DNA from 3 places in the Streptomyces sp. NPDC002232 genome. Region 3 is predicted to be linked to each of the others. Evidence: riboswitches for the same ligand, from Rfam matches in the RefSeq annotation. Region 3 holds a riboswitch; each other region holds the start of a gene.
The links. Region 3 has a riboswitch for thiamine pyrophosphate ahead of thiC (phosphomethylpyrimidine synthase ThiC). Riboswitches for the same ligand answer to the same signal wherever they lie in the genome.
Positions count from the first base shown of each region.

Region 1 (9,824 bases), on a different contig from region 3:
TGCCGACGTCGAGACCGGCGTCGCCGAGGCGCTTCGTCGCGGCGGCCTCGCTCTGGCCCAGGACGGCGGGGACGCGGGTGAACTGGCCGGAATTGATGTACCAGACCCCGGCGCCCAGGCCGAGGGCGAGGAGGACGGCGACGACGATCAGGAGGGGGCCGCGCGGGGGGCGCCGCCTGCGGGTGGCGGGCGGCGCCTCGGGGGCGGACAGCCGGCTGGTGTGCTCGGTCACGGGAGGCACGGGGCGGGCGATCACGCTCGTCCGGTCCTCGCCGGTGTCCCGTGCCTCGGGCCGCGCCAGCGGCGGCTCGGCGTCCAGCTGTCCGTCGCCGAGCCCGGCGCGGGCCTCCCGGAGCAGGGCGAGCAGAGCGACCGCGTCGTGCGGGCGGAGCTCGGGGGCGCGGGCGGTGGCCGCGGCGACGAGGTCGTCCAGCTCCGGGGCGAGCCCGGGGACGGTCGCCGAGGGGGCGGGCACGTCGGTGTTCAGGTGCTGGTAGAGGACCTGGGCGGGGGTGTCGCCGGAGTGCGGCTTGCCGCCGGTCAGCATCTCGTACAGGACGACACCGCAGGCGTACACGTCCGCGCGGGTGTCGGCGGTGCCGTGCTCGATCTGCTCCGGCGCCAGGTACGAGACCGTGCCGAGGACCGAGCCGGTGGTGGCGGTCGCCGTGCCCACGGCCCGTACCAGACCGAAGTCCGCGACCTTCACCCGGCCGTCGTCCCCTATCAGGACGTTCTCCGGCTTCATGTCCCGGTGCACGAACCCGGCCCGGTGCGCGGCGCCGAGCGCGGCGAGGACCGGCTCCAGGATGTCCAGCGCGGCGCGGGGCGAGAGGGCGCCGCGCTCGCGCAGCACGTCGCGGAGGGTGCAGCCGGCGACGTACTCCATCGCCAAATAGACGTACGCGCCCTCGGCGCCCTGGTCGAAGACGCCGACGACGTTGGGGTGCGCGAGGCGCGCGACGGACTTCGCCTCGCGGATGAACCGCTCGACGAAGGCGGCGTCGGTGGCGAGGGCGGGGTGCATCACCTTGAGCGCGAGGATGCGGTCGAGGCGGGTGTCGACGGCCCGGTAGACCGTGGCCATCCCGCCGACGGCGATGCGCGCGTCGACGCGGTAGCGGCCGTCGAGCAGCCGCCCGACGAGGGGGTCCTGAAGGGTCGTGTCCACGGCGACGAGTCTACGAGGGCGGTGCGGGGTGCTCGCGCGGTCGCCCCCGACTGCAGCCCACCTGTGACGAGCCTCGCGCCGCACCGCGACCTGCGACGGTGCCGGGGGTGTGACCTCCGCCACGCTGGGGCCCGCGCCCCGAGCGGGGCCTGCGCCCCGAGCGGGGCCTGCGCCCCGAGCGGGGCCCGCGCCCGCTGCGCGTGGTCGTCGCCCCGCGCCTGTCGGTGCCCGCCGTCCGTGCGGGCCTGCGCCCGTCCGCGCCCGCCCTAGGTGCGGGCCTGCGCCCGCGCCCGTTCTTCGCTTGGGCCCGCGCCCGTCGTGGGCCTTCGCCCACGCCCGCTGTCTGCGGGACGGCACCCGCGCCCGTTTGGGCCCGTCGCCCGCTGCCGTGTGGGCAATCGTCCCGCTGGGCGGGACGGGTGGGCACACGGGACGGCGCCCTTTCGCGGCGCCTCCGCGTCCTGTGCCCTGGCCCGCACCACGTGTGACGGGCACGAATCGGTGCGGGTTCGGGCGCAGGAGCCTCTGGCGCCGGCAAGGGCGCCGTTCCGTTGTGCCCACCCGTTCCGCCCCTTGCGGAACGCCTGCCCACAACGGGCGGGGCGCCGCCCACAACGGCGCGGCGCGGGCCGCAACGGCGGGGCGCCGCCCGCAACAGCGGCGCGACGCCCGCAACCGGGTCAGAACGCCGGGCGTTCCGGGTCCAGGTGGGGGTGGCCCTTCGTCGGGGAGGACGCCTCGGCGAAGTGCCGGCGGGGGATCCGCCCCGCCCGCCACGCCAGCCGCCCCGCCTCCACCGCGTGCCGCATCGCCGAGGCCATCAGCACCGGCTCCTGCGCCCGGGTCACCGCCGACGCCAGCATCACCGCCGCGCAGCCCAGCTCCATCGCGAGCGCCGCGTCCGAGGCGGTTCCCGCGCCCGCGTCGAGGATCACCGGAACGCCGGCCCGCTCGACGATCAGCTGGAAGTTGTGCGGGTTGCGGATGCCGAGTCCGGAGCCGATGGGGGAGCCGAGCGGCATGATCGCCGCGCAGCCCACGTCCTCCAGCTTCCGGGCGAGGACCGGGTCGTCGTTGGTGTAGGGGAGGACGGTGAAGCCGTCGTCGACGAGGGTCTCGGCCGCGGCGAGGAGTTCCTCCCCGTCCGGAAGGAGGGTCCGCTCGTCCGCCACCACCTCCAGCTTGACCCAGTCGGTGCCCAGCGCCTCCCGTGCCAGGCGGGCCGTGAGGACGGCCTCGCCCGCCGTGTAGCAGCCGGCGGTGTTCGGCAGGACCCGGATGCCGAGCCGTTCCAGGACGGAGAGGACCGAACCCTGGACGGTGGGGTCGAGGCGCCGCATGGCGACCGTGGTCAGCTCCGTACCGCTGGCGACGAGGGAGCGCTCCAGGACGTCGAGGCTGGGCGCGCCGCCGGTGCCCATGATGAGCCGGGAGGAGAACTCCGTACCGCCGAGGGCGAACACGTCGTCGGACATCGCGCTCAGCCCCCCTGCACCGCGGTGAGGACCTCCACGCGGTCGCCGTCGCCGAGCAGCGTCGTCGTCCACTCGCCGCGCGGCACGACGGTCTCGTTGAGCGCGGCGGCGACCCCGGAGCGGGCCGAGGTCAGGGTCGCCACCAGGGCGTCCAGGGAGAGGGGGGCGGAGAGCTCGCGGGCCTCTCCGTTCACGGACACGTTCATGCGGGCTGCTCCTGACGTACGGGAGGGGCGGGGGAGAAACGGCGGGGGGTGAAGGGGCGCGCCTCGTCGGGGAGGGTGCCCGTGGTGAGGAGCTCCGCCATGACGTCGCCGGTGACGGGGGTGAGCAGCACCCCGTTGCGGTAGTGGCCGGTGGCCAGGTGCAGGCCGGGCAGGGCGGTGGGGCCGAGCAGCGGCGCGTTGTCGGGGGAGCCGGGGCGCAGACCGGCCAGGGTCTCGGTGAGCGGCAGTTCGGTGATGCCGGGGACGAGCTCGTGGGCGTCGCGCAGCAGCTCGTAGACCCCGCCCGCGGTCACCGTGGTGTCCCAGCCCAGTTCCTCGCTGGTGGCGCCGACGACGAGCTCGCCGTTCTCGCGGGGCACCAGGTAGACATGGCTGCCGCGGACGACGGCCCGCACGGTGCGGGAGAGGAAGGGGGCGTACGGTGCCGGCACGCGCAGGCGCAGGACCTGGCCCTTCACGGGGCGGACCCGCGGCAGCACCTCGTCCGGCACGCCCGCGAGCCGCCCGCTGAGGCTGCCCGCGGCGAGCACGACCTGGTCGGCCGTCAGCTCCTCGCCGTCGGCGAGGAGGACGCCGCGCGCCCGGTCGCCCGCGACCGTGAGCCGCTCCGCGAGCGTCCGGTGGAAGGAGACCCCGGCCCGCTCGCAGGCGCGCAGCAGTGCGGCGGCGAGCCGGCGGGGGTCGACCTGGTGGTCGCCGTCGACGCGCAGTCCGCCCCGGACGCCGGGCGCCAGCATCGGTTCGAGGCGGCGGCACTCGCGGCCGCTGAGCCACTCCGAGACGAGTCCGCAGCGGGTCTGAAGGGCGTGCAGTTCGCGCAGGTGGGCCCGGTCGTCGGCGTCGAGGGCCACGGCGAGGGTGCCGCAGGCCCGGTAGCCGACGTCCTGCCCGGCGGCCTCCTCCAGTTCGGCGGCGAAGGCCGGGTAGCGGGCCGCGGAGGCGAGGTTGAGCCCGAGCAGGGTCTCCTCGCCGTAGTGGAGTTCGGTGACGGCGGCGAGCATGCCGGCCGCGACCCGTGCGGCGCCGCCGCCCGGGTCCGGGTCGACGACGGCGGTGCGCAGTCCGCGCTGCGCGGCCCGCCAGGCCGTGACCAGGCCGATGATGCCGCCCCCGACCACGAGGACATCGGAAGAACGCATGGGCGTCCAGCCCCTCCCTTCGCCGGCATGACCCGGATCAGGTTCGTACGGTCGGAGGCCGTCCCAGCCTCCCTCTCAGCCCGGTGCGTCCGGGCTCCCGCGAGTGCTTTACGCCCGCCAGACTAGCCCGCGCCGATACCGGGCCACAGACCCCACCCTTCCTGACGGTTCGTCAGATGCGTAAGGTGGTCGGGTGAGCGAGCAGAAGCAGGCCCAGCAGCACGTCGTGATCGTCGGCGCCGGAATGGCGGGCGTCCAGACCGCCGTCGCCCTGCGCGAGCAGGGCTTCGCCGGCCCCGTGACCCTCATCGGGGCCGAACCCCACCAGCCCTACGACCGGCCCCCGCTCTCCAAGGCGATCCTGCTCGGCAAGGCCGAGGACTCCGCCTTCGAGATCGACTTCGAGGATCTCCGCATCGAGCTCCGGCTCGGCCTGGACGTCACGGGGCTGCGCGCCGCCGACCACGAGATCGACACCGAGTCCGGACCCGTCGCCTACGACGTCCTCGTCCTCGCCACCGGAGCCCATCCCGTCACCCTGCCCGGCACCGAGGGTGTCCCCGGGGTCCATCTGCTGCGCACCCTCGACGACGCCGTGCGGCTCGGGCCCGTCCTGGAGCGCCGCCACTCCGTCGTGGTCGTCGGCGCCGGCTGGATCGGCGCCGAGTTCGCCACCGCCGCGCGCGAGGCGGGCTGCGCCGTCACCGTCGTCGAGGCCGCCGACCGCCCCCTCGCCGCCGCCCTGCCCGCCGAGGTCACCGCCCCCATGGCCGACTGGTACGGGGCGAACGGCGCCGAACTCCTCACCCACGCGCGCGTGCACACCGTCGAGCCGGGTGGCCCCGGCGTGCCCGGCCGCGTCGTCCTCGCCGACGGCCGCGAACTGGCCGCCGACGCCGTCGTCGTCGGCATCGGCGCCCGCCCCGCCACCGGATGGCTCACCGGCTCCGGCATCGCCCTCGACCCGGGCGGCGCGGTCACCGCGGACGACCGGCTGCGCACCTCCCTGCCCGATGTGTACGCCGTCGGCGACTGCGCCTCCTTCCCCTCCGCCCGCTACGGCGAGCGGCTCCTCGTCCACCACTGGGACAACGCCCTCCAGGGGCCCCGCGCGGTCGCCTCGGCGATCACCGGGGCCGCCGACGCGCCCTACGACCCGGTGCCGTACTTCTGGTCCGAGCAGTTCGGACGCTTCGTCCAGTACGCGGGACACCACGCGGACGCCGACGCGCTGCTCTGGCGCGGCGACCCGGCCGACGACGCCTGGTCCGTGCTCTGGCTGCGCGCCGGGGTGCCGGTGGCCCTCCTCGCGGTCGGCCGCCCCCGCGACCTGGCCCAGGGCCGCAGGCTCATCGAGGCCGCCGTCCCCGTCGACCCGGAGCGCGCCGCGGACCCGTCCGTCCCCCTGAAGGCCGCGGTCCGGTAGGGCCCGACTACCGGCTGTCAGTCCGGGATGGCAGGCTTGTCCCGTGACCGAGATTGACGTAAAGATCGATGCGCTCGTCCCCGCCTGGCTCTACGTGCCCGACATCGCGGAGATGCTCGACATCGACGTGGTGCGCGTGCGACAGCTGATCAAGGAGGGCCAGCTCATCGCGGTGCGCCGCGGCGAGAACAACGCCCTGCAGATCCCCGCCGCCTTCATCCAGGGCGACAAGATCGTCAAGGGTCTCGTCGGGCTCCTGACGGTGCTGCGGGACGACGGCTTCACCAACGAGGAGATGCTGGAGTGGCTCTTCACTCCGGACGAGAGCCTGCCGGGCACGCCCGCGCAGGCGCTCAACGAGAACCGCGGCACGGAGGTGAAGCGCCGCGCCCAGGCGCTCGCCCTCTGAGGCGCGCCCGCACCGAAGACACCATCCGCGGGTGCCGCGGCGGCCGGCCCCTCATGGGCCGGCCGCCGCGGCACCGGCGACTCGAACGGGGGGAACCCATCCATGTCCACGTCTCGTGAGCGGCTCGCCGACGCCCGGCTCTACCTGTGCACCGACGCCCGGAAGCGCCAGGGCGACCTGCCGGACTTCCTCGACGCCGTGCTCTCCTCCGGCGTGGACATCGTGCAGCTCCGCGACAAGGGGATGGAGGCCGGTGAGGAGCTGGAGCACCTCGCCGTCTTCGCCGAGGCCGCCCGCCGGCACGGCAGGCTCCTCGCGGTGAACGACCGGGCCGACGTCGCCCACGCCATCGGCTCCGACGTCCTCCACCTCGGCCAGGGCGACCTGCCCGTGCCCGCCGCCCGCGCGATCCTCGGCGACGAGGTGCTGATCGGCCGCTCCTGCCACGCCGAGTCCGAGGCCGCGGCGGCGGCCGTCGAACCGGGCGTGGACTACTTCTGCACCGGCCCCTGCTGGCCCACCCCCACCAAGCCCGGACGGTACGCGCCGGGGCTCGACCTCGTGCGGTACGCGGCGGGCCTGGAGCAGGACCGGCCCTGGTTCGCCATCGGCGGCATCGACGAGACGAACCTGGACGAGGTCCTGGACGCGGGCGCCCGCCGGATCGTCGTCGTCCGCGCCATCACCGAGGCGGACGACCCGGCCGCCGCGACGGCCTCCCTGGCCAAGCGCGTCCGCGAGCGCGTCGGCGCCTGAGGCCCCGGCGGCCGCCGGACCGCACGGCCGCGCTCTCCGCCCCCGGCGCCACCCCCCTGCACCGACCGTCGGGTGGCTGTCCGAAAAGGTGTCCACCACTCGGACGGGGAGTACGCGGCGCCACGCCCCGCGTCTAACCTGCCGATATGGCCCTTGGTACCGCTTCCGTCCGCTCGGACCGCGCGCGCACCGTCCGAGAGATCCTCGCGGACGGCGGCACGTCGTACTCCTTCGAGTTCTACGCGCCCCGGACCGAGAAGGGCGAGCAGGTCCTCTGGAACGCCATGCGCCGCGTCGAGGCGGTCGGCCCCAGCTTCGTCTCCGTGACCTACGGCGCCGGCGGCTCCACCCGCGGCGGCACCGTCAAGGCGACCCAGAAGATCGCCTCCGACACCACGCTCACCCCCGTCGCCCACCTCACCGCCGTCGACCACTCCGTCGCCGAGCTGCGGAACATTCTCGGCCAATACGCCGACGCCGGGATCCGGAACATGCTCGCCGTGCGCGGCGACCCGCCGGGTGACCCGCTCGGTGAGTGGGTCGAGCACCCGGAGGGCGTGACGTACGCCGCCGACCTCGTCCGGCTGATCAAGGAGTCGGGAGACTTCTGCGTCGGCGTCGCCGCCTTCCCGGAGATGCACCCCCGGTCCACCGACTGGGACACGGACATCCGGCACTTCGTGGACAAGTGCCGCGCGGGCGCCGACTACGCGATCACCCAGATGTTCTTCGACCCGGAGAACTACCTGAGGCTCCGCGACAGCGCGGAGAAGGCGGGCTGCGAGACCCCGATCATCCCCGAGGTCATGCCCGTCGTGAACGTGAAGACCCTCGACCGGCTGCCCCAGCTGAGCAACGCCGCCTTCCCCGCGCATGTGAAAGAGCGCATCCTCGCCGTCAAGGACGATCCCGCCGCTGTACGCTCCATCGGTATCGAGTTCGCGACGGAGTTCTGCGCGCGTCTGCTCTCCGAGGGTGTCCCCGGACTGCACTTCATCACGCTCAACAGCTCCACCGCGACGCTCGAGATCTACGAGAATCTCGGACTGCACCAGCAGTCGTGACCGGTCGTACCCGCCCCGACCCGCGGCGGTGACCGTGGAGAGGGGCGGCGGGGCATGGGGTGGACGGTCCTCTACATCGCGTTCGGCGTGGTCGCGCTGTGGCTGCTGGGGGAGGTGCTCCTCCAGTACAAGGCGCGGCTGCGCTGGCGCCTGCTCGCCTTCGGCGGCTTCCTCTGCGTCGTCCTGGGCGTCCTGCTGCCCTCCGTCCTCGTCATCGTCGCGGGGGCCGTGGCCTTCGCCGTCGGCCAGGCGTACGTGACGCTCTCCTTCCGCCGGGGCTTCTCCACCGGCTGGGCCATCGGCGGCAACCCCGGCGCGAGCCGCCGCCGCAAGGCCACCGGTCCGGCCGCGGCCGGACCCACCCTGGAGGTCACCGAACTCTCGTACGACACCCCGCAGGCGGCGTACGGCACGGAGGACGGGCACGACCCGCACCCCGAGACCGAGGCCGAGAAGACCGCCGTCTACGAGCCGCAGCCGATGCCCGAGGACACCGGCCAGTACGGGGTCTACGACGCGGGCGCCCAGAGCGCCGCGTCAGCCGGGTACGGCACGGGATACGACCCCTACGCCTCCGGTTACCAGCAGACCGGGTACGAGCAGCCGGGCTACGGGCAGACCGGGTACGAACAGACCGGCTACGAGCAGCCGGCCCACCCGCAGCAGGCCTACGACTACGGCCAGGACGCCGGGCAGCAGCAGTACGCCGCGTACTCCGACCCGTACATCGGCCCCGGCACGGACGGCCAGCAGTACGGCTCCTACTACGCCGACCCCTACGCGCCCTCGTACACCTACGACACCCCGCCCGGCGGCGTCTGGGTCCCGCAGCAGCGCGACACCGAGCCGGAGCCGCAGCAGCCGCAGGCCCCCTACGGCTACGAGCAGCCGCACCCGGACGACCAGCAGCAGTACCGCTACTGACCCCGCCGCGAGGTCACCGGGAGCCGCGGAACTCCGCGCCCTCCACGATGAGCCCGGCGACCAGCGCGCCCGACATGCCCGCGTGGGCGAGCCCGCCGCCGGGGTGCGACCAGCCCCCGGCGAAGTACAGCCCGGGCACGGGGGAGAGGTTCGCCGCCGGGAGGTAGGTCCCCGCGGCGTCCGCGAGCGCCGGGCCCGGGATCTCGGCGGCCCCGGTGGCCGCCCGGACGTCCTCGGGTGTGCGGACCTCGCGCCAGAGCAGCCGCTCGGCGAGCCCCGGCACCGCCCGGCCGGCCGCCTCGACCGTCCGGTCGGCGAGCACGGCCATGTCCTCCTCGCGCTCCAGGTCCACCAGCGTCGAGACCGTCACCGACTCGTGCTCCGCGTCCGGCCGCAGCGCCGGGTCGCCGGGCCGCAGCACGGTCACTCCGGGCCGGTCCCCGTCGCCGTGGACGACCGTGCGGTGCGCGGCTCCGTCCTCGCGGCCCCCGCGCAGGGCCAGCAGCACCGTCAGACGGCCGGTGGACCCGTGCGCGAAGGGCGGCCGCTCGTCGGCGCGGTCCCACGGCAGGACCTGCTCGCGGTGGAGCGACGGCACCGGCGCGCCCGCCACCACGTGGTCCGCCCCGACGGTCTCGCCGGAGGCGAGCCGGACCCCGACGGCCCGGCCGTCCTCGGTCAGCAGCTCGTCCACAGCGGCGTCGAAGACGAACTCCACCCGCCGCTCCCGGCACCGCTCGTACACCGCGTCCGCGAGCGCCCGGATGCCGCCGGCCGTGTACCAGCTGCCGAAGGTCTGCTCCATGTACGGCAGGACGGCGGCCGAGGCCGGGGCGGCGGACGCCGGGAAGCCGTACGCCTCCGCATAGGAGTCGAGCAGCGCGATCAGGCGCGGATCGCGCAGCTCCCGCGCGCCCACCTGGGCGAGCGTCGTCGTCGGGCGGCGCAGGAAGCCCGGCTTCAGGGCCGGATACGGAGCGGAGGCGAGCGCCGTGCGGTCGGCCGGCTGCGGCTCCTCCAGGAGCGGGCGCCGGGTCCGGTCCCAGGCCTCGCGGGCCCGCGTCAGGAAGTCGCCCCAGCGCTCGCCCGTACCCGCGCCGAGGGCGGCCTCCAGCGCGGCGACCGTGCCGGCCCGGGAGGCGTTCGGCAGGTCGACACGGGTGCCGTCGGCGAAGACGTGACGGGCCGCCGGGTCGACCTGCGTCAGACCGACACACTCCTCCAGCGGCTTCT
Region 1 is NZ_JBIARV010000002.1:357,628-367,451, reverse strand. Features, by position in the region: gene pknB (Stk1 family PASTA domain-containing Ser/Thr kinase) at 1-1,171, opposite strand, end outside; gene ACFYXU_RS08400 (thiazole synthase) at 1,852-2,646, opposite strand; gene thiS (sulfur carrier protein ThiS) at 2,652-2,852, opposite strand; gene thiO (glycine oxidase ThiO) at 2,849-4,012, opposite strand; TPP riboswitch at 4,010-4,123, opposite strand; gene ACFYXU_RS08385 (NAD(P)/FAD-dependent oxidoreductase) at 4,206-5,438, shown strand; gene ACFYXU_RS08380 (Rv2175c family DNA-binding protein) at 5,482-5,847, shown strand; gene thiE (thiamine phosphate synthase) at 5,950-6,603, shown strand; gene metF (methylenetetrahydrofolate reductase [NAD(P)H]) at 6,750-7,667, shown strand; gene ACFYXU_RS08365 (hypothetical protein) at 7,722-8,591, shown strand; gene ACFYXU_RS08360 (phytoene desaturase family protein) at 8,605-9,824, opposite strand, start outside.
Region 1: linked by a shared signal. The riboswitch ahead of thiO (glycine oxidase ThiO) and the one ahead of thiC (phosphomethylpyrimidine synthase ThiC) in region 3 are both predicted to bind thiamine pyrophosphate.

Region 2 (9,824 bases), on a different contig from region 3:
TCGGTGAAGACCCCGACCTCCATGAAGTCTCGGCCCTGACCTCGCAGAGCGGAGTCCCGACGCCGGGTGGTGACCACCACCTGGCACTGGGGGCGGGACGGCGGCCAGAGTCCTCGAACATCTGCTGGATCCGCCACGTCGTCCAGGACGATGAGGCAGAACCGCTCGGTCGTCTGGAGCCAGGCGATGAACATGCGCGCGGCCTGGTGGGGGTTCTCCTCCGTGACGGCGCAGACATCACGCGCCGCTTGCGCATACGCGAGCTCGATCGCATCACGGTTGACGGCACTGAGCCAGACGAGCAGCTCGGCCCTTCCCTCGGCCTGGGCCGAGCGCGCGTACCGGGCCGCCAGCTGGGTCTTGCCCACCCCGCCCATGCCCGAAAGGATCTTCGTGGAACGTGTGGAAAGTGAACTCAGAGTCGGTCTCGGCTCGAAGCAGTGAGCTTCGAGTGGAACCACTCCCACCTGATGAGGCCACGAGACGCGTGAGGTCGGCTGCGGCGCGTGAAAGTTCTGGACACTCCCGATGGCGAGACCGCCGTCGGAGGCATAGACGGACGTGTCCGCGCTCACTGAGGGCCCATGCGACCCGGAAGCGGTCAGCCCTGAGACCGGCCCGGCGAACGAGGGTTTTCGATATGAACGTCGCCCTCGAAAACGACCCCCGCGACCGACCCTCTGTCGGCCCTGACCGAGACATTCCCCGTGAACGTATGGCGAGACGCGGGTGTCTGTTCCGAGATGTCCCCCAGGGACAACAACTGGGCTGCCGCTGCCTGCCTCCGCTCACCCTCGCTGCCGGCCAGAAGCTCCTCGAACCTGAGCCGCCAGAAGGCCGCCTGCCGCGCCAGCTCGCGTTCACGGTCCTCTTCACGCACCATGAGCTGCAGCGTCGCCGACGTATGGTCGAGCGACTCACTCACCGTGCGCTCTTGATGTGCGCCGAAAATCCTTCTCACACGGTCCCGCACCGTTTCCCAGGCGTCTGTTCCCGCCGCCTGCACCACCGCTCCGGCCCCCGCCGCAGCGATGGCCGCGAGCCCCTCAGCCAACATGACGCCCCTCCCACGCAGAACCAGGACTCCATTCAATCCCGCCCCGCAGCGCACCGCGTCGTGTTCCGCGGAAACGCAGCCGGTCGTCAAGCCGCCTCGTACTCGTGGGCTCGGCCGCCCCGCCACTTGACCCAGGCCGGGTCGTCGAGGAGGTCCTCGGCGTCCGGGAGGCCCGCGCGGCGGAGGAACTCGACGACGTCCTCGTCGCTGTGGGCGAGGCCGAGAATGCTGCCGCGCGCGGTGACGCGCCTCCCGCCGGTGGGGGACGGCTGATGGACGACGATCGGGGCACTGTCCATACCTCCAGGATGCCCGGGAACGGCCCCGAACGGCGCGGGGCGGCCCGTACCGGATCCTCGGGACCCCGGTCACCGCGTTCCGTCTGCGACACTGGGGGAACCATGCCCAAGCCCGGAGAACTCACTTTCGTCGCCCCCCGCGGAGCCAAGAAGCCGCCGCGGCACCTGGCCGACCTCACGCCCGCCGAGCGGAAGGAGGCCGTCGCCGCGATCGGCGAGAAGCCCTTCCGCGCCAAGCAGCTGTCCACGCACTACTTCGCGCGGTACGCCCACGACCCCGCCGAGTGGACCGACATCCCGGCCGCCTCGCGGGAGAAGCTGGCCGGGGAGCTGCTGCCCGACCTGATGTCCGTGGTGCGGCACATCTCGTGCGACGACGACACCACCCGCAAGACCCTGTGGCGGCTGCACGACGGCACGCTCGTGGAGTCGGTGCTCATGCGCTACCCGGACCGGGTCACCATGTGCATCTCCTCGCAGGCCGGCTGCGGGATGAACTGTCCCTTCTGCGCCACCGGGCAGGCGGGCCTCGACCGGAACCTGTCGACCGCCGAGATCGTGCACCAGATCGTGGACGGCATGCGCTCCCTGCGCGACGGCGAGGTGCCCGGGGGCCCGGCGCGGCTCTCCAACATCGTCTTCATGGGCATGGGCGAGCCGCTCGCCAACTACAAGCGGGTCGTCGGCGCCATCCGTCGCCTCACGGACCCCGAGCCCGACGGGCTCGGCCTCTCGCAGCGCGGCATCACCGTCTCCACCGTCGGTCTCGTGCCCGCCATGCTGCGTTTCGCCGACGAGGGCTTCAAGTGCCGTCTCGCCGTCTCCCTGCACGCGCCCGACGACGAGCTGCGCGACACCCTCGTGCCCGTCAACACGCGCTGGAAGGTGCGGGAGGTCCTCGACGCGGCCTGGGAGTACGCGGAGAAGTCCGGGCGCCGGATCTCCATCGAGTACGCCCTCATCCGGGACATCAACGACCAGGCCTGGCGCGGTGACCTGCTCGGCAGGCTCCTCAAGGGCAAGCGGGTGCACGTCAACCTGATCCCGCTGAACCCGACGCCCGGTTCGAAGTGGACCGCCTCCCGCCCGGAGGACGAGAAGGCCTTCGTCGAGGCCATCGCCCGCCACGGCGTCCCGGTGACCGTCCGGGACACCCGGGGCCAGGAGATCGACGGCGCCTGTGGACAGCTCGCCGCCGCCGAGCGCTGACCTTGTAGTCTGGGCTCGAACACATCTCCATATTCCGACAGGGGAGCGCCACAGCGCTGAGAGTGCGGTAACCGTAGACCGCAGACCCTCTGAACCTCGCCCAGGTCATTCTGGGTAGGAAGTTCGGTCGCAACTCAAGCTGTTGCGCCCTGCCCGTGTCCCCCGGACGCGGGCAGGGCCGCGTCTCTTCCTGGTCACACCCAGGAGGAATCCAGTGAGCATCAAGAAGGCCGCCGCCGCCGCGCTCGTCGCGGCGCTCGGCGTCACCAGCCTGGCCGCGTGCGGCACCGAAGAGAGCCGTGGCGCGGCCGGCAAGACCGACCAGCCCGCGCCGAAGACGGTGACGCTGGTGAGCCACGACTCGTTCAACGCCTCCAAGGAGGTGCTGGCCGACTTCACGAAGCAGACCGGCTTCACGGTCAAGGTCCTGAAGAGCGGCGACGCCGGCGAGGCCGTCAACAAGGAGATCCTGACCAAGGGCTCCCCGCAGGGCGACGTCTTCTTCGGCGTCGACAACACGCTGCTGTCCCGCGCCCTCGACAACGGGATCTTCGTCCCGTACGAGGCGAAGGGCCTGGACCGGGTCCCGGCCGCGTACCAGCTCGACAAGGAGCACCGGGTCACCCCGGTCGACTCCGGCGACATCTGCGTCAACTACGACAAGAAGTACTTCGCCGACAAGAAGCTGGCGCCGCCGGTGACCTTCGACGACCTGGCGAAGCCGGCGTACAAGGACCTGCTGGTCGTGGAGAACCCGGAGCGGTCCTCCCCGGGCCTCGGCTTCCTGCTCGGCACGGCCGCGAAGTACGGCGACGCCGGCTGGCCGGACTACTGGAAGAAGCTCAAGGCCAACGGCGTGAAGACCGTCGACAGCTGGGAGCTCGCCTACAACCAGGAGTTCTCCGGCTCGGCCGGCGGCAAGCAGGCCAAGGGCGACCGGCCGCTGGTCGTCTCGTACGCCTCCAGCCCGCCCGTCGAGGTGCTCTACGGCGAGCCGCAGCCGAAGGTGGCGCCCACCGGCGTCTCCACCGGCACCTGCTTCCGCCAGACCGAGTTCGCCGGCCTGCTGAACGGCGCGAAGAACCCCCAGGGCGGCAAGGCGCTGATCGACTTCCTGATCTCCAAGAAGTTCCAGGAGGACATGCCGCTCCAGATGTTCGTCAACCCGGTGGCGAAGGACGCGGCCCTGCCCGAGCTCTTCACGAAGCACGGCGTCGTGGTCGACAAGCCGGAGACCATGGCACCCGAGAAGATCGCAGAGAAGCGTGACCCGTGGATCCAGCAGTGGTCGTCGCTCGTCCTGAAGTGACCCGGGACGTCCGGGGGAGCGTGACGCGGCTCGGCCTGATGGCCCTGCCCGTCGCGTTCTTCGGGCTCTTCTTCGCCTGGCCCGTCGTGTCCATCGTGGACCGCGGGCTGCGGCCCGACGGCACCTGGCGGCTCGGCGGGATCGGCGAGACGCTGACCCGGCCGGACATCCTCGACGTGCTCGGCTTCACCCTCTGGCAGGCGCTCGCCTCCACCGGCCTGACCCTGCTGGTCGCGCTGCCGGGGGCGTACGTCTTCGCCCGCTTCGACTTCCCCGGCAAGAGCGTGCTGCGGGCCGTCGTCACGGTCCCGTTCGTGCTGCCGACCGTCCTCGTCGGCACGGCGTTCCTGGCGCTCGTCGGCCGGCACGGGCTCACCGACGAGCTGTGGGGGCTGCGCCTCGACACCGGCGTGTGGGCGATCCTCCTCGCGCACGTCTTCTTCAACTACGCGGTCGTCGTACGGACCGTCGGAGGCCTCTGGGCGCAGCTCGACCCGCGTCAGGAGGAGGCCGCCCGGGTCCTGGGCGCCTCGCGCCTGCGGGCCTGGCGGACGGTGACGCTGCCGGCGCTCGTGCCGGCGGTGGGAGCGGCCGCCCTCATGGTCTTCCTCTTCACCTTCACCTCCTTCGGTGTCGTGCAGATCCTCGGCGGGGACGCCTACTCCACCCTGGAGTCCGAGATCTACCGGCAGACCGCGCGGCTGCTCGACCTGCGGACGGCCGCCGTCCTGACCCTCGTCCAGTTCGTCGCCGTCGGCGCGATCCTGGGCGTGCACGCCTGGACGGTACGGCGGCGGGAGACCGCGCTGCGGCTGGTGGCGCCGGAGACCACCGCGCGCCGGCCGCGCGGCGCCGGACAGTGGGCCCTGCTCGGCGGCGTCCTCGTCTCCGTGGCGCTGCTCGTCCTGCTGCCGCTGGGAGTGCTCGTGGAGCGCTCCTTCGCGGGGCCCGACGGATACGGGCTGCGGTACTACCGGGCGCTCGGCTCGCTCGACGAGTCCGGTACCTTCCTCGTCCCGCCGCTGGAGGCCATCGGGAACTCCCTGCGGTACGCGCTGGCCGCCACCGCCATCGCCGTGGCCGTCGGCGGGCTCGCGGCGGCGGCCCTCACCCGGCGGGCCGGGCGTCTCAGCCGGGGCTTCGACGCGCTGCTCATGCTGCCGCTCGGGGTCTCGGCCGTCACCGTCGGCTTCGGCTTCCTCATCACGCTCGACGAGCCGCCGCTCGACCTGCGGGCCAGCTGGATCCTCGTCCCGCTCGCCCAGGCCCTGGTCGGCGTGCCCTTCGTCGTACGGACGATGCTGCCGGTGCTCCGGGCGGTCGACGAGCGGCTCCGGGAGGCGGCGGCCGTGCTCGGCGCCTCGCCTTGGCGGGCCTGGCGGGAGGTGGACCTGCCGCTGGTGCGCCGGGCGCTGCTCGTCGCGGCCGGGTTCGCCTTCGCCGTGTCGCTCGGCGAGTTCGGGGCGACCGTCTTCATCGCCCGGCCCGACAGCCCGACCCTGCCGGTGGCGGTGGCCCGGCTGCTCGGCCGGCCGGGCGAGCTCAACTACGGCCAGGCGATGGCCCTCTCGACGATTCTGATGGTGGTGTGCGCGGTGTCCCTGCTGCTGCTCGAACGGCTGCGCACCGACCGGACCTCCGGGGAGTTCTGATGCTTTCGATCGAGGACGCGACCGTACGGTTCGGGGAGCGGGCCGTGCTGGACGCCGTGGACCTGGAGGTCGCCGAGCACGAGATCGTGTGCGTGCTCGGCCCCAGCGGCAGCGGCAAGTCCACCCTGCTGCGGTCCGTCGCCGGGCTCCAGGCGCTCGACGGCGGCCGGGTGCTGCTCGGCGGCGCCGACCAGGCCGGGGTGCCGGTGCACCGGCGGGGCGTCGGCCTGATGTTCCAGGACCACCAGCTCTTCCCGCAGCGGGACGTCGGGGGCAACGTCGCCTTCGGGCTGCGGATGCGGGGCGCGCGGAAGGCCGAGCAGACCGAGCGGGTGCGGGAGCTGCTCGACCTGGTCGGCCTGCCCGGAGCCGGGCGGCGGTCCGTCGCCGCGCTCTCCGGCGGCGAGCAGCAGCGGGTCGCGCTGGCCCGTGCGCTGGCGCCCCGGCCCCGGCTCCTGATGCTCGACGAGCCGCTCGGCCAGCTCGACCGGGGGCTGCGGGAACGGCTCGTGGTGGAGCTGCGGCAGCTCTTCGGGCGGCTGGGGACGACGGTCCTCGCCGTCACCCACGACCAGGGCGAGGCCTTCGCGCTCGCCGACCGGGTGGTGGTCATGAGGGACGGGCGGATCGCCCAGTCGGGGACGCCCGTGGACGTGTGGCGGCGGCCGGCGTCGGAGTTCGTGGCGCGCTTCCTCGGCTTCGACAACGTGGTGGCGGCGACGGTCACCGGCGGTGCCGCGCGGACTGTGTGGGGCCCGATCCCCGTCCCGGACGGCTCGCCGGAGGGCGAGCGGCGGCTCCTCGTCCGCCCGGGCGGCGTGCGGCTCGTGGCGCGGGACCCGGCCTGGACCGTGGAGAGCCGGACCTTCCGGGGCAGCCACGTCGTCGTACGGCTGCGCCCGGCCGAGGGGCCCGCGCTGGAGGCCGAGCTGCCGCTCCGGGAGGCTCCGGAGGAGGGCGCCCGGGTGGGGCTGGAGTTCCGTCCGGAGGACGTGGTGGTGCTGGGGGACGACATGCCGTGAGCGCTGCGATGAGTTTTCCGGGCCGGGGGAGTCTCCTGTTCGTACGGCGTCTCACTGTCGACCGCGCCGGGAGGAAGTCATGGCCCAGTTGCTCAGAGTGCAGAACTTCATGGTCTCGTCCGACGGATTCGGTACGGGGGAGGGGCAGAGCCTGGAGCGGCCGTTCGGGCACGCGGACCCGGGCACCCTCTTCGCGTGGGCCGGGGCCACGGCGAGCTGGCCGAACCGGACCGACCCCGGAGGCAGCCGGGGGCTCGACGACTACTTCACCCGGGACTTCGCCCGGAACATCGGCGCGGAGATCATGGGCCGCAACAAGTTCTCCCCGCTGCGGGGGCCCTGGGAGAACGAGGAGTGGCGCGGCTGGTGGGGCGAGGAGCCGCCGTTCCACACGCCGGTGTTCGTGCTGACCCACCATCCGCGGCCCTCGTTCACGCTCTCCGACACCACGTTCCACTTCATCGACGCCGACCCGGAGACGGCCCTCGCGACCGCCAAGGAGGCGGCGCAGGGGAAGGACGTCCGTCTCGGCGGCGGCGCCACCACGGTCCGTGAGTTCCTCGACGCCGACCTCGTCGACACCCTGCACGTCGCGGTCTCGCCGGTGGAGCTGGGCGCCGGGGTGCGCCTCTGGGACTCGCCCGACGAGCTCCTCGACCGCTTCCACCGCGACGTCGTGCCGAGCCCGGGCGGCACCGTGACCCACCACCTGTACTGGCGGAAGTGACCCGCACGGGGGACGGCTCCGGACGGCGAGACCTTCGCGGTCCGCGCCGTACCACCGGGGGCCGCCCGCAGGGGCGGCCCCCGCCGTCAGGTCGTCAGAGGGAGGGCCGCCAGGCTCGCGACCGCCCAGGTCAGGGGGAGGAAGACGGCGAGGAGCGCCCCGGCGCGGAGCAGGGCCGCCGTGCGCAGGACGGTGGCCGGTGCGCCGATGCGGAGCAGGGCCTCGGTGGTGTGGGCGCGGCCCTGCCGGGACTCCAGCGCCGCGGTGAGGAGCGAGGCGGTGGTGCAGGCCAGGACGAGGGTCGCGCCGAGGCCGGTGAGGGGGCCGAAGGCGTCGGAGTCCGTGTCCGCGGCGTACAGCGAGGCCGCCGCGAGGGTGCCCGAGAGCACCGCGCTGACCACGCCGAGCGGACGGCCGATGCGGCGGGCCTCGGTCATGAGGACCCGGCCGGCGAGCAGCCGGGTGGCGCCCGGCCGGACGGACTGGAGGAGCCGGCCGCAGCCGTGGGCGAGGCCGGGGCCCGCGAGCGCGAGGCCCGCGGCGGTGAGGACCCAGCCGGCGAGGACGCCCGCCGGGCTGCCGTCGAAGCGGCCCGGCAGGGGCAGCGCGTTCCCGGCGCCGCTCTGTGCGGCGTACGTCTCGATCGCGAGCCCGACCGCGACGAGGGCGACGCCCCAGGGCAGCCCGGAGGGCATCGACGTCTCGGCGCCCTCGGGCGCGGCGGGCGCGGGGCGGGGGCGCAGCGCCAGACCGGCCGCCGTCGCCGCCGCGATCGGGAGCACGGCGAGCAGGGTGAGGGCGGCGGCGAGCGGGACGGGCTGGTCGGCGGCGAGGAGTCCGGCGGCCGCCCCGTCGAAGGGCAGGCCGGTGATGTCGCCGCGCAGGTGCAGGTAGAACAGGAGCGCGACCGCGGAGCCGAGCGTGCAGGCGACGGCCGTCGAAGCGGCGGCGATCGCCGTGAGGCGGGCGGGGCCGAGGCCGATCGCGGAGAGCCCGGGGCGCGGCCGGATGCTGGGGTCGGTGCGGGCCACCGCGACGGCGAACTGGACGGTGGCGGCGAGCGGCAGGGCGCACCAGAGGAGCCGCAGCACCGAGGCGGAGGAGCGCCCGGGGTGCCCGACGGCGTATCCGAGGGTGCAGAGCAGGAGGAAGCCCACCCCCGCGGCCGCGGCGGCGACGAGGAGCCGGCGCGTGAGGACGAGGGGGTGGGTCCCGCGGGCTAGACGGAGAGCGAGCACGCGGCGACGCCCTCCGCCCCGGACACCGGAGGTACGGCGCCGACCCGGCGTCCGTCGAGGAGCGCGACGGTGCGGTCGGCGAGTGCCGCGACCTCGCCGTCGTGGGTGGCCAGGAGCACGGTGATGCCGTGCGAGCGGGCCGCCGCCGTGAGGGTGCGCAGGACCTGCGTGCCGTCGGCCCGGTGCAGGGTGGCGGTGGGCTCGTCGGCGAAGAGCACCGGCGGGATGGTGACCAGGGCGCGGGCGATGGCGATGCGCTGGCGCTGGGACTGGGTGAGGGCGTGCGGCCGCTTGCGGGCGCAGGCGCCGATGTCGAGCCGCTCCAGCCACTCGAGGGCGGCGGTCTTCGCGGCGCGGTGGGAGGTCCCGCGCAGCAGCAGCGGCAGGGCGGTGTTCTCCCAGCCGGTGAGCTCGGGGACGAGGCCGGGCTCGGGGTCGATCCAGCCGAAGCGCTCGCGCCGGAGCCGTTCGCGCTGGGCGGGGCCCAGGGTGTGCACGGGGGCGCTGTTGAACCAGACCTCGCCCTGCTGGGCGACGAGCTGGCCGGAGAGGCAGCGCAGGAGGGTGGTCTTGCCGCTGCCCCGGGGGCCGACGACGGCGAGGATCTCGCCCTCGCGGGCGCCGAGGGAGACGCCGCTGAGCGCCTCCGAACCGCCCAGGGCGCAGTGCAGGGAACGCGCCCAGAGCACGTCGTTGTCCGGTGGGGCCATCGCGTACACCTCGTGTCGGATCCGATACTCGCCTTCCCCCGTCCGGGGGAACGAAGGGACGGGTCTGTCGGTCACCCGCACCGTAAGGATTCAGATCCGTTTGTACGGACAGCACACGGCCCGGGCGGCGGCCATCCACTCGGATGGCCGCACACCCGGGCCGGGGTCACGCCGTGAGGGCGGCGTGATGCTGGGGGACCTTAGAGCTTGGTCCAGGCCTCGGTGAGCACGTTGCGCAGGATGCCCTCGATCTCGTCGAAGGTGCCCTGGTCGGCGATCAGCGGCGGGGCCAGCTGGATGACCGGGTCGCCACGGTCGTCGGCACGGCAGTACAGGCCGTTCTCGAACAGCGCCTTGGAGAGGAAGCCGTACAGGACGCGCTCGGTCTCCTCGTCCGTGAAGGACTCCTTGGTGACCTTGTCCTTGACGAGCTCGATGCCGTAGAAGTAGCCGTTGCCGCGGACGTCGCCGACGATCGGCAGGTCGTGCAGCTTCTGCAGCGTCGAGAAGAAGGCGCCCTCGTTGTCCAGCACGTGCTGGTTGAGGCCTTCCTTGTCGAAGATGTCCAGGTTGGCGATCGCGACCGCCGAGGACACCGGGT
Region 2 is NZ_JBIARV010000001.1:91,776-101,599, reverse strand. Features, by position in the region: gene ACFYXU_RS00425 (tetratricopeptide repeat protein) at 1-377, opposite strand, end outside; gene ACFYXU_RS00420 (hypothetical protein) at 602-1,057, opposite strand; gene ACFYXU_RS00415 (hypothetical protein) at 1,144-1,356, opposite strand; gene rlmN (23S rRNA (adenine(2503)-C(2))-methyltransferase RlmN) at 1,459-2,565, shown strand; TPP riboswitch at 2,595-2,704, shown strand; gene ACFYXU_RS00405 (thiamine ABC transporter substrate binding subunit) at 2,780-3,874, shown strand; gene ACFYXU_RS00400 (ABC transporter permease) at 3,913-5,526, shown strand; gene ACFYXU_RS00395 (ABC transporter ATP-binding protein) at 5,526-6,548, shown strand; gene ACFYXU_RS00390 (dihydrofolate reductase family protein) at 6,628-7,275, shown strand; gene ACFYXU_RS00385 (hypothetical protein) at 7,362-8,513, opposite strand; gene ACFYXU_RS00380 (ATP-binding cassette domain-containing protein) at 8,495-9,223, opposite strand; gene ACFYXU_RS00375 (aspartate aminotransferase family protein) at 9,424-9,824, opposite strand, start outside.
Region 2: linked by a shared signal. The riboswitch ahead of ACFYXU_RS00405 (thiamine ABC transporter substrate binding subunit) and the one ahead of thiC (phosphomethylpyrimidine synthase ThiC) in region 3 are both predicted to bind thiamine pyrophosphate.

Region 3 (9,824 bases):
GATGAAGTACGCGGAGAGGATCGTGCCGATCGACACCATCCAGATGCAGGCCAGGTGGATCTTCTTCGGCAGCTTGTCCCAGCCGAAGATCCACAGACCGATGAAGGTCGACTCGAAGAAGAAGGCGATGAGCGCCTCGAAGGCGAGCGGGGCCCCGAAGATGTCGCCGACGAACCGGGAGTAGTCAGACCAGTTCATACCGAACTGGAACTCCTGGACGATGCCGGTGACCACACCCATGGCGATGTTGATCAGGAAGAGCTTGCCCCAGAACTTCGTCGCCCTGAGGTACTTCTCCTTCTCCGTCCGCACCCAGGCGGTCTGGAGGCCTGCGGTGAGCGCGGCGAGGGAGATCGTCAGGGGGACGAACAGGAAGTGGTAGACGGTCGTGATGCCGAACTGCCAGCGCGCCAGAGTCTCTGGCGCCAGAGCGAGGTCCACTGCGTTTTCTCCTTACATCGCCGTGGTCACATCGGCAGTTTGCCCTGTTAATCCCACAAATTTCGGGAGGAACAGGACACGCTTGTGAACGCGTTCACATTCACAAGCATTATGGCTCATACGAAATCCGTACCGTCAACCGGGGGTCCCCCTAGCGAAGGCCAGCCCTTCCCAAGACCTTCAACATATTGTTGAATCCGGGGCATGACCCTTCGGATACGCATCATCTGGCCGGCCGGACACACCACGGCCACCCTGGAGGAGACCCCCACGAGCACGGCGCTCGCGGGAGCCCTCCCGATCTCCTCCACCGCCCGCACCTGGGGCGAGGAGGTCTACTTCGACACTCCGGTCTCCGTCCCCGTCGAGGACGGCGCGCGCCAGGTCGTGGAGCCCGGCACGGTGGCCTTCTGGACGGACGGCGACGCGCTCGCCCTCCCCTACGGCCCGACGCCGATCTCGCGCGGCGACGAGTGCCGGCTCGCGAGTCCCTGCAACCTGCTCGGCGCGCTCGACGGGGACCCGCGGATCCTGGCCGGCGTCAGGGACGGCGACCCGATCCGCGTGGAACGCGTCCAGGACTGACCGGCACCGGTCGATCGGACCTACCGGGTGATCACCTTCACCTGGCCGATCGGACCAGACCGAGCGATCCCCCTCACCCGGCCCGTCAGACCCGCCCGGCCGACCGCCTTTGTCCGCCCGACCGCCTTCGTCCGGCCGACCGCCCTCGTCCGCCCGATCGGCCCCGTCCGCCCGATCGGCGGCCCTCCGGTCAGGCCTTGCGGAAGCCCTCCGCCGCCTTCAGGAAGAGGTCGTTCGCCTCGGTCTCACCGATCGTGACGCGCACGCCCTCGCCCGCGAACGGCCGCACGGTCACGCCGTGCCGCTCGCACTCCGCCGCGAAGTCCATGGTCCGCTCGCCGAGCCGCAGCCAGACGAAGTTCGCCTGGGTGTCCGGCACGGTCCAGCCCTGGGCCACGAGCCCCGCATGGACCCGCTCGCGCTCCGCCACCAGCGAGCCGACCCGGCCGAGCAGTTCGTCCTCTGCCCGCAGCGAGGCCACCGCCGCGTCCTGCGCCAGCTGGCTCACGCCGAAGGGCACCGCCGTCTTGCGCAGCGCCGCGGCCACCGGCTCGTGGGCGACCGCGAAGCCGACCCGCAGACCCGCCAGGCCGTACGCCTTGGAGAAGGTGCGGAGCACGGCCACGTTCGGCCGGTCGCGGTAGAGCTCGATGCCGTCCGGGATCTCCGTGTCGCGGACGAACTCCCGGTACGCCTCGTCGAGCACGACCAGGACGTCGGAGGGCACCCGGTCCAGGAAGCGCTCCAGCTCCGCCCGGCGCACCGCGGTGCCCGTGGGGTTGTTGGGGTTGCAGACGAAGATCAGCCGGGTCCGGTCGGTGATCGCCTCCGCCATCGCGTCGAGGTCGTGCACCTCGCCCTCGGTCAGCGGCACCTGCACCGAGGTGGCCCCGCTGATCTGCGTGATGATCGGGTACGCCTCGAAGGAGCGCCAGGCGTAGACGACCTCGTCGCCCGGGCCCGAGGTGGCCTGGAGCAGCGACTGCGCGACTCCGACCGAGCCGGTGCCGGTGGCCACGTGCGAGACGGGCACGCCGAAGCGGTTCGCCAGCTCCTCGGTCAGGCCGGTGCAGGCCATGTCGGGGTAGCGGTTGAAGTGCGCGGCGGCGGCCAGCGTGGTCTCCATGACCCCGGGCAGCGGCGGGTAGGGGTTCTCGTTGGAGGACAGCTTGAAGGCCACGGGACCGCCCGAGGCGGCCGGCCTGCCCGGCTTGTAGGTGGGGACCCCGTCCAGCTCGGCGCGCAGCTTGGGGCTGCCGGTGCTCGTCCCGCTGGTCTCGCTCACAGTGTGGCCTCCTCGACCGTCCGTACCACCAATACTCCTCACCTTAAGAGGATTCGCCTCCGCTGCGAATGGGCTGTGGACAACAGGAGGGACACGCTGTGGACACGGCCCCGCTCCCGCCCCCGTCGAGGGGGAGCGCGCGCCCGGGTGGCGCGCGCCGGTGGCGGGCGCCGTAGCGCGCATCCCCCGTAGAGGTGAGTTGAGACCTCTTCGAGACCTCGCCACCTCGCCAGGCCTACGCCGCCCGACGGGCGTAGATCGCACGCGAAGAGCCCTAACTGCCTTTGATTCCCTGCCCCTTGGCCCATTTCGATCATGCAGAAACGTGCCTGTTAAGGCCTGCATATGCGGCCGTCCCGACCGCCCTCCATCGCCCTACTATCGGCTCGCCATGACAGCAGCAGGGAAGCACCAGGTGAGCCGGGCACAGACCCGGGGAAGCCGGCAGGGCCGGGCAGGCATCCGGGACGTGGCCGCCGCCGCCGGGGTCTCCATCACGACTGTCTCCGACGCGCTCAACGGCAAGGGCCGACTCCCGGACGCCACCCGCCGCCACGTCCGCGAGGTCGCCGACCGGCTGGGCTACCGCCCATCCGCGGCGGCCCGCACGCTCCGCACCGGCAAGTCGGGACTCATCGGCCTGACCGTGACCACGTACGGGGATGAACCTTTCACCTTCACCGAATTCGCGTACTTCGCGGAGATGGCCAGAGCAGCCACATCGGCGGCACTCGCCCGGGGCTACGCCCTGGTCATCCTCCCCGCCACCTCCCGCCATGACGTCTGGTCGAACGTCGCCCTCGACGGCACCGTCGTCATCGATCCCTCCGACCACGACCCCGTCGTGACCGAACTGGTCCGCCAGGGACTGCCCGTCGTCTCCGACGGACGCCCCGCCGGCACCCTCCCGGTCACCGCCTGGGTCGACAACGACCACGAAACCGCCGTCCTCGACCTGCTCGACCACCTCGCCGCCGCCGGCGCCCGCCGCATCGGCCTCCTCACCGGAACCACCACCGACACCTACACCCGCCTGTCCACCACCGCGTACCTCAACTGGTGCGAACGCGTCGGCCAGGACCCCGTCTACGAGGCCTACCCGGCGCACGACCCGTGCGCGGGCGCCGTCGCGGCCGACCGGCTGCTCGCCCGCCCCGACCGCCCCGACGCCGTCTACGGCCTCTTCGACCCCAACGGAACCGATCTCCTCGCCGCCGCCCGCCGCTACGGACTGCGCGTCCCCGACGACCTGCTCCTGGTCTGCTGCAGCGAATCCACCGTCTACGCCACCACCGAACCCCCGATCACCACGCTCTCGCTCAAGCCGCGCCGGATCGGCACCGCCGTCGTCCAGCTCCTCATCGACGCCATCGAGGGGATCGACGCCGACGGACCGGTGCAGCGGGTGATACCGACCGAACTGATCGTCCGCACCTCCTCGCAGCGGCGTTCACCGCGCACCACGGTCAGCCCGCCGCGCTCGCCCTCGAAGGACTGACCCCACGGGCGGCGGCGCACGAGCCGGCCGTCGCCCGAACCGCCGTCCGCGCCCCTGCCCGGGGGCGGGGACGGGGAAACCGGACACCGCACCGGCCCCAACCCTGGACCGGACCTTCTCAATTCGGGCGAAACAACCGATGAACCCGGAGTGGACCCGGATTCACCACCCCTGGTGCGTCACAGAGAGGGACGCTCATTCCTATGATGGGCGGACGACATCGCGGACCGCCCCGACCAGGCCGGTCCGCGATGTGCAGGGCATCGCGACGGTGGTGGAGGGGTCGATGACTCAGGGGGCCGGTCAGGAGCCCGTGGTACGCACGGCGACATTGCGTGACTTCCGCGTACCGCCGTACGCCCGCGTGCCCGTACAGGGTCATGCCGCCCAGGCGCCCGCCGCCGGGGAGACACCCTCGGCTCCGGCCGTCGAGCGCCTCCCCGCCGAGCATCCGGCGCCCGCCGGACGGCAGGCCACGGCCGAGCACCCCGTCGCCGAACACCCGGTGTCCGCCACGCGCCTGCCCACGGTCGCGCCCTCGCCGGTCGAGGCCGTCCGGGTGCCGAGCCCGCCGGCCGAGCCCCTCCCACCCGCGTCGGCACCGGCCCCGGCACCGCAGGCCCCCGCGTCCGCCCCGGCACCGCAGCCCGCCGCCGCCGCGCCGCAGGCCACCGCGCCCATGCCCGCCGATCCGACCCTCCACCTGGGTCAGCGCCTCGCCCCGGCGTTCGCCGCCCCGGCCGGCTCCTCGATCGTCTCCGTCGCCACCGGCCACCCCGGGAACGCCTTCCCCGAGGGCGAGGCTCCCGAGGGGTACACCCCGACCGAGCGCGACCTCCCGGTCATCAACCGCGGCGACACCGTCCAGGTCCCGGTCGCCCCCGAGCAGGCTCCCGCGCCCGAGCCCGCGAACGGCGACGGACCCGGCCCGCTCTACGTGGTCGGCGATGTCCACGGATACCTCGACGAGCTCATCGCCGCCCTGCGCGCCCAGGGCCTCATCGACGAGAACGGCGGCTGGGCCGCGGGCAACGCCCGGCTCTGGTTCCTCGGCGACTTCACCGACCGCGGCCCCGACGGCATCGGCGTCATCGACCTCGTCATGCGGCTCTCCGCCGAGGCCGCGGCCGCCGGCGGCTACTGCAAGGCCCTCATGGGCAACCACGAGCTGCTGCTCATCGGCGCCAAGCGCTTCGGCGACACGCCCGTCAACTCCGGCGCGGGCACCGCCACCTTCCAGGCCGCCTGGCTGCTCAACGGCGGCCAGAAGCACGACATGGACCGGCTCCAGGACGTCCACCTCCAGTGGATGTCCCGGCTGGACGCCGTCGTGCGCGAGGACGACCACCTCCTGGTGCACTCCGACACCACCGCGTACCTCGAATACGGCGAGACCATCGAGGACGTCAACGACACGGTCCACGAGATCCTCAACCGGAACGACGCCGACGAGGTCTGGGACGTCTTCCGGAAGTTCACGAAGCGCTTCGCGTTCCGCGACGACGGCGGCCCGCAGGCCGTCGAGGAACTGCTCTCGACCTACGGCGGCCGCCGGATCGTGCACGGCCACAGCCCCATCCCGTACCTCCTCGGCCAGGTCGGCACGGAGGACGGCGAGGACAGCGCGGGCCCGGTCGTCGACGGTCCGCACGTGTACGCCGACGGTCTGGCGATCGCGATGGACGGCGGAGTGACCATGGCCGGAAAGCTACTGGTCGTCCAACTCCCGCTGAACGACTGACCTATCACCCTGCGCATCCGGGAAGAGCGATTTCGGGAAACACCCTGTCAGGTCGTGGTGTCACCGCAATACCATCGGGTCATCCGTAGCAGGCTCTCCTCCGTTTCTGCCCAACCGACCGTTTCCCACGGCTGATCCGGGCCTACGGAGCATCGGGGGATGCACATGAACGTGGCTCCGCACCTGCTGACCGAGGATCGCGCCGAGTACGAGCGGGTCCTCGACGACGCACTGAGCACCGCCCACGCACGTCCGGAACTCGCCGGCGTCGGCACGCGGCTCACGGTCGCGCAGCTGCGCGCCATGACCCTGAACGCGACCGCGCTCATCACCTCCGCCGCGGCGAGCGAGTACGACCACTTCGTGAAGGTCCGCGAGCAGAGCCGGGCGCCCGCCGCGCCGCGCACCTCCCTGACGGACCCCGGGGCGGGCACCGACCCGGGGGCCGGGGTCATCGCGATCGTCACCGTGATGGTGCCCGTCCTCGCGGGCACCGCCGCGGTCGTCCTCCTGCTGGTCGGGGCGGTGCTGCACGCGGTCGCGCCCACGCTGGTGTTCGGCACGACCCTGCTGACGGCCGGCCTGGTCTTCGCCGCCCTCGCCGCCGCGGGACTGCTCAGCGCGGGAGCCGGCCTGCTCCTGACCGCCCTGCGCAACAGGCCGGCCGCGGCGGACGGGACCGCCACGGCCGACGACGAGCTCTCCCGCGCCCGGGAGGCCTGGCGCCGCGCCCTCCTGGAGCGCGGCATCCTCCCCTTCCTCCGGGACGCCCTCGCCGCGACCGGCCCACCGGACGCGACGAAACCCTGAGGGACGAGGGCTGCGGGCTGCGAGCTGAGGGCTGCGGGCTGAGGGCTGCGGGCTGCGGGCTGCGGGCGCTACTCGGCCAGCGGCAGGTAGACGCGGTTGCCGCTCGCCGCGAACTCCTTCGACTTCTCCGCCATGCCCGCCTCGATCTCCTGCTGCGTCCCGCCGTGCTCGCGGCGGATGTCCTGGGAGATCTTCATCGAGCAGAACTTCGGACCGCACATCGAGCAGAAGTGCGCGGTCTTCGCGGGCTCGGCGGGCAGCGTCTCGTCGTGGAACTCGCGCGCCGTGACCGGGTCGAGGGCCAGGTTGAACTGGTCCTCCCAGCGGAACTCGAACCGCGCGTCGGAGAGCGCGTCGTCCCACTCCTGCGCGCCCGGGTGCCCCTTGGCGAGGTCCGCCGCGTGCGCCGCGATCTTGTACGTGATGACGCCCGTCTTCACGTCGTCCTTGTTCGGCAGGCCCAGGTGCTCCTTGGGCGTGACGTAGCAGAGCATCGCCGTGCCCCACCAGGCGATCATGGCCGCGCCGATGCCGGAGGTGATGTGGTCGTACGCCGGCGCGACGTCCGTGGTCAGCGGGCCGAGCGTGTAGAACGGCGCCTCCTCGCAGATCTCCTGCTGGAGGTCGATGTTCTCCTTGATCTTGTGCATCGGGACGTGCCCCGGGCCCTCGATCATCGTCTGCACGTTGTGCCGCTTGGCGATCGTGTTGAGCTCGCCGAGGGTGCGCAGCTCCGCGAACTGCGCCTCGTCGTTGGCGTCCGCGATCGAGCCGGGGCGCAGTCCGTCGCCGAGCGAGTACGTGACGTCGTACGCCGCCAGGATCTCGCAGAGCTCCTCGAAGTTCGTGTAGAGGAAGTTCTCCTTGTGGTGCGCCAGACACCAGGCGGCCATGATCGAGCCGCCGCGCGAGACGATGCCGGTCTTGCGGCGCGCGGTGAGCGGCACGTACGGCAGGAGCACGCCGGCGTGCACCGTCATGTAGTCCACGCCCTGCTCGGCCTGCTCGATGACCGTGTCCTTGTAGATCTCCCAGGTCAGGTCCTCGGCCCGGCCGTCGACCTTCTCCAGCGCCTGGTAGAGCGGCACGGTGCCGATCGGGACGGGGGAGTTGCGCAGCACCCACTCACGGGTGGTGTGGATGTTGCGGCCGGTGGAGAGGTCCATGACCGTGTCGGCGCCCCACTTGGTCGCCCAGGTCATCTTCTCCACCTCCTCCTCGATGGAGGAGGTGACGGCGGAGTTGCCGATGTTGGCGTTGACCTTCACCAGGAACCGCTTGCCGATGATCATCGGCTCGATCTCCGGGTGGTTCACGTTCGCCGGCAGCACCGCGCGGCCCGCGGCGATCTCCTCCCGCACGACCTCGGGGGAGACGTTCTCCCGGATCGCGACGTACTCCATCTCCGGGGTGATCTCGCCCCGGCGGGCGTACGCGAGCTGGGTCACGGCCTCGCCGGCGCGGCCTCGGCGCGGCAGGCGGGGGCGGCCGGGGAAGACGGCGTCGAGGTTCTTCAGCCCACCCCCGCGCGGCGAGGTGTGCTTGATGCCGTCGTCCTCGGGGCGGGCCGGGCGGCCCGCGTACTCCTCGGTGTCGCCGCGCGCGATGATCCAGTTCTCGCGCAGCGGCGGAAGGCCCCGCCGGACGTCGGTGTCGAGGGCGGGGTCGGTGTACGGGCCGGACGTGTCGTAGAGCGTGACGTCCTTGCCGTTGGTGAGGTGCACCTGACGGACGGGCACCCGGAGGTCGGGGCGCGAACCCTGGACGTACCCCTTGTGCCAGCCCGGCGTGCGCTCCTGCCCGTCGGGCTGGTTCTGGTCGGAGGCAGGCGTGCGTGCATCCTGAATGGTCATGAGACCGATCTCCCTACGCCGGCATTACCCGGTAACAGGTTCGGCGGTCGGCGCAGCCTCCTCCCGTACGTGCGTACGGTGATCAGCGCCCTCTCAGCCCGGTGCTCCGAGCTCCCGCGTGTGCAAAGGTGTCACCACGCTAGCGCCCTCACGGGCGTGCTGAACAGTGGGCCCCCGCCGTTCTTGCGATGATCGGTCGGTGACTTCCCCCCAGCAGACCCCCGAGCCGCACGGCCACGCCCACGGTCCCGGACACGAATCCGGCCCCTCGCACGGGCACGGAGGCGGGGCGCACAGCCACGGCCACAGCCATGGCCACGGGCCCGCCGCCCCGGTCTCACGGCATCTGCGCAAGGTCATCGCCGCCGTCCTGATCCCCTTCGCCACCGCCGTCGTGGTCGGCCTCGTGGTCCTGTGGCCCGGCGGCACTCCGGCGCACGAACGCACCGGCGTCGGCTTCGACCGGCAGACCCAGCAGGGCGAGGTCGTCTCCGTCGAGCACGTCGACTGCAAGGACGTGAACGCCGCGCAGGTCCCGCCGACCGGCGACACCTCCACTCCGGAGGGGCGCGAGGCGGTCAACGCCCAGCGGGGGCAGTGCGCGAAGGCGACCGTCGAGGTCACCACCGGACCGGACCAGGGCCGGAAGTTCGTCGAGGTCGTGCAGCCGGACGCGCCGCGCCAACTGCACCAGGGCCAGGGGGTGGTGGTGGCGTACGCCCCCGACGCCCCGCGCGACCTGCAGTATTCGGTGACCGACGTGAACCGGAAGATCCCGCTGGCGGTGCTCGCCGGGATCTTCGCCCTGGTCGTCGTGCTCGTCGGCCGCATGCGGGGCGTGATGGCGCTCATCGCGCTCGGGGCGAGCTTCCTGGTGCTGACGCTCTTCATCCTGCCGGCGATCCTGGAGGGATCGAACCCGCTGGTCGTCGCGGTGGTCGGGTCGAGCGCGATCATGCTGATCGCGCTCTACATGTGTCACGGGCTCTCGGCCCGCACCTCGGTCGCGGTGCTCGGCACGCTGATCTCGCTGATGCTGATCGGGCTGCTCGGCTCGGTGTTCATCGACTGGGCGTCGCTCAGCGGCAACACCGACGACAACACCGGCCTGATCCACGGCCTGTACCCGGAGATCGACATGTCCGGCCTGCTGCTGGCCGGGATCATCATCGGTTCGCTCGGTGTGCTCGACGACGTCACCGTCACCCAGACGTCGGCCGTCTGGGAGCTGCACCAGGCCGACCCGGGCATGGGGCCGCGCGGCCTGTACCGGGCCGCCATCCGGATCGGCCGCGACCACATCGCCTCGGTCGTGAACACCCTGGTCCTGGCCTACGCGGGCGCCGCGCTGCCGCTGCTGCTGCTCTTCTCCATCGCCCAGAGCAGCATGGGGACCGTGGCCAACAGCGAGCTGGTCGCCGAGGAGATCGTCCGGACGCTGGTCGGTTCGATCGGTCTGGTGGCGTCCGTGCCGGTCACCACGGCGCTCGCGGCCCTGGTGGTGTCCGCCGACCGCCCGGCGTCCGGGGGTGGGAAGCCCGCGCCGGTACGGGGAGGGCGGCGGCGACGCGCGAAGTGAGACGTGCGCGCCGAAGGGGCGGGCCGGCCCGG
Region 3 is NZ_JBIARV010000006.1:518,944-528,767, reverse strand. Features, by position in the region: gene ACFYXU_RS30665 (cytochrome ubiquinol oxidase subunit I) at 1-441, opposite strand, end outside; gene ACFYXU_RS30660 (cyclophilin-like fold protein) at 646-1,026, shown strand; gene hisC (histidinol-phosphate transaminase) at 1,217-2,311, opposite strand; gene ACFYXU_RS30650 (LacI family DNA-binding transcriptional regulator) at 2,703-3,809, shown strand; gene ACFYXU_RS30645 (metallophosphoesterase) at 4,096-5,550, shown strand; gene ACFYXU_RS30640 (hypothetical protein) at 5,710-6,360, shown strand; gene thiC (phosphomethylpyrimidine synthase ThiC) at 6,429-8,213, opposite strand; TPP riboswitch at 8,207-8,341, opposite strand; gene ACFYXU_RS30630 (YibE/F family protein) at 8,413-9,792, shown strand.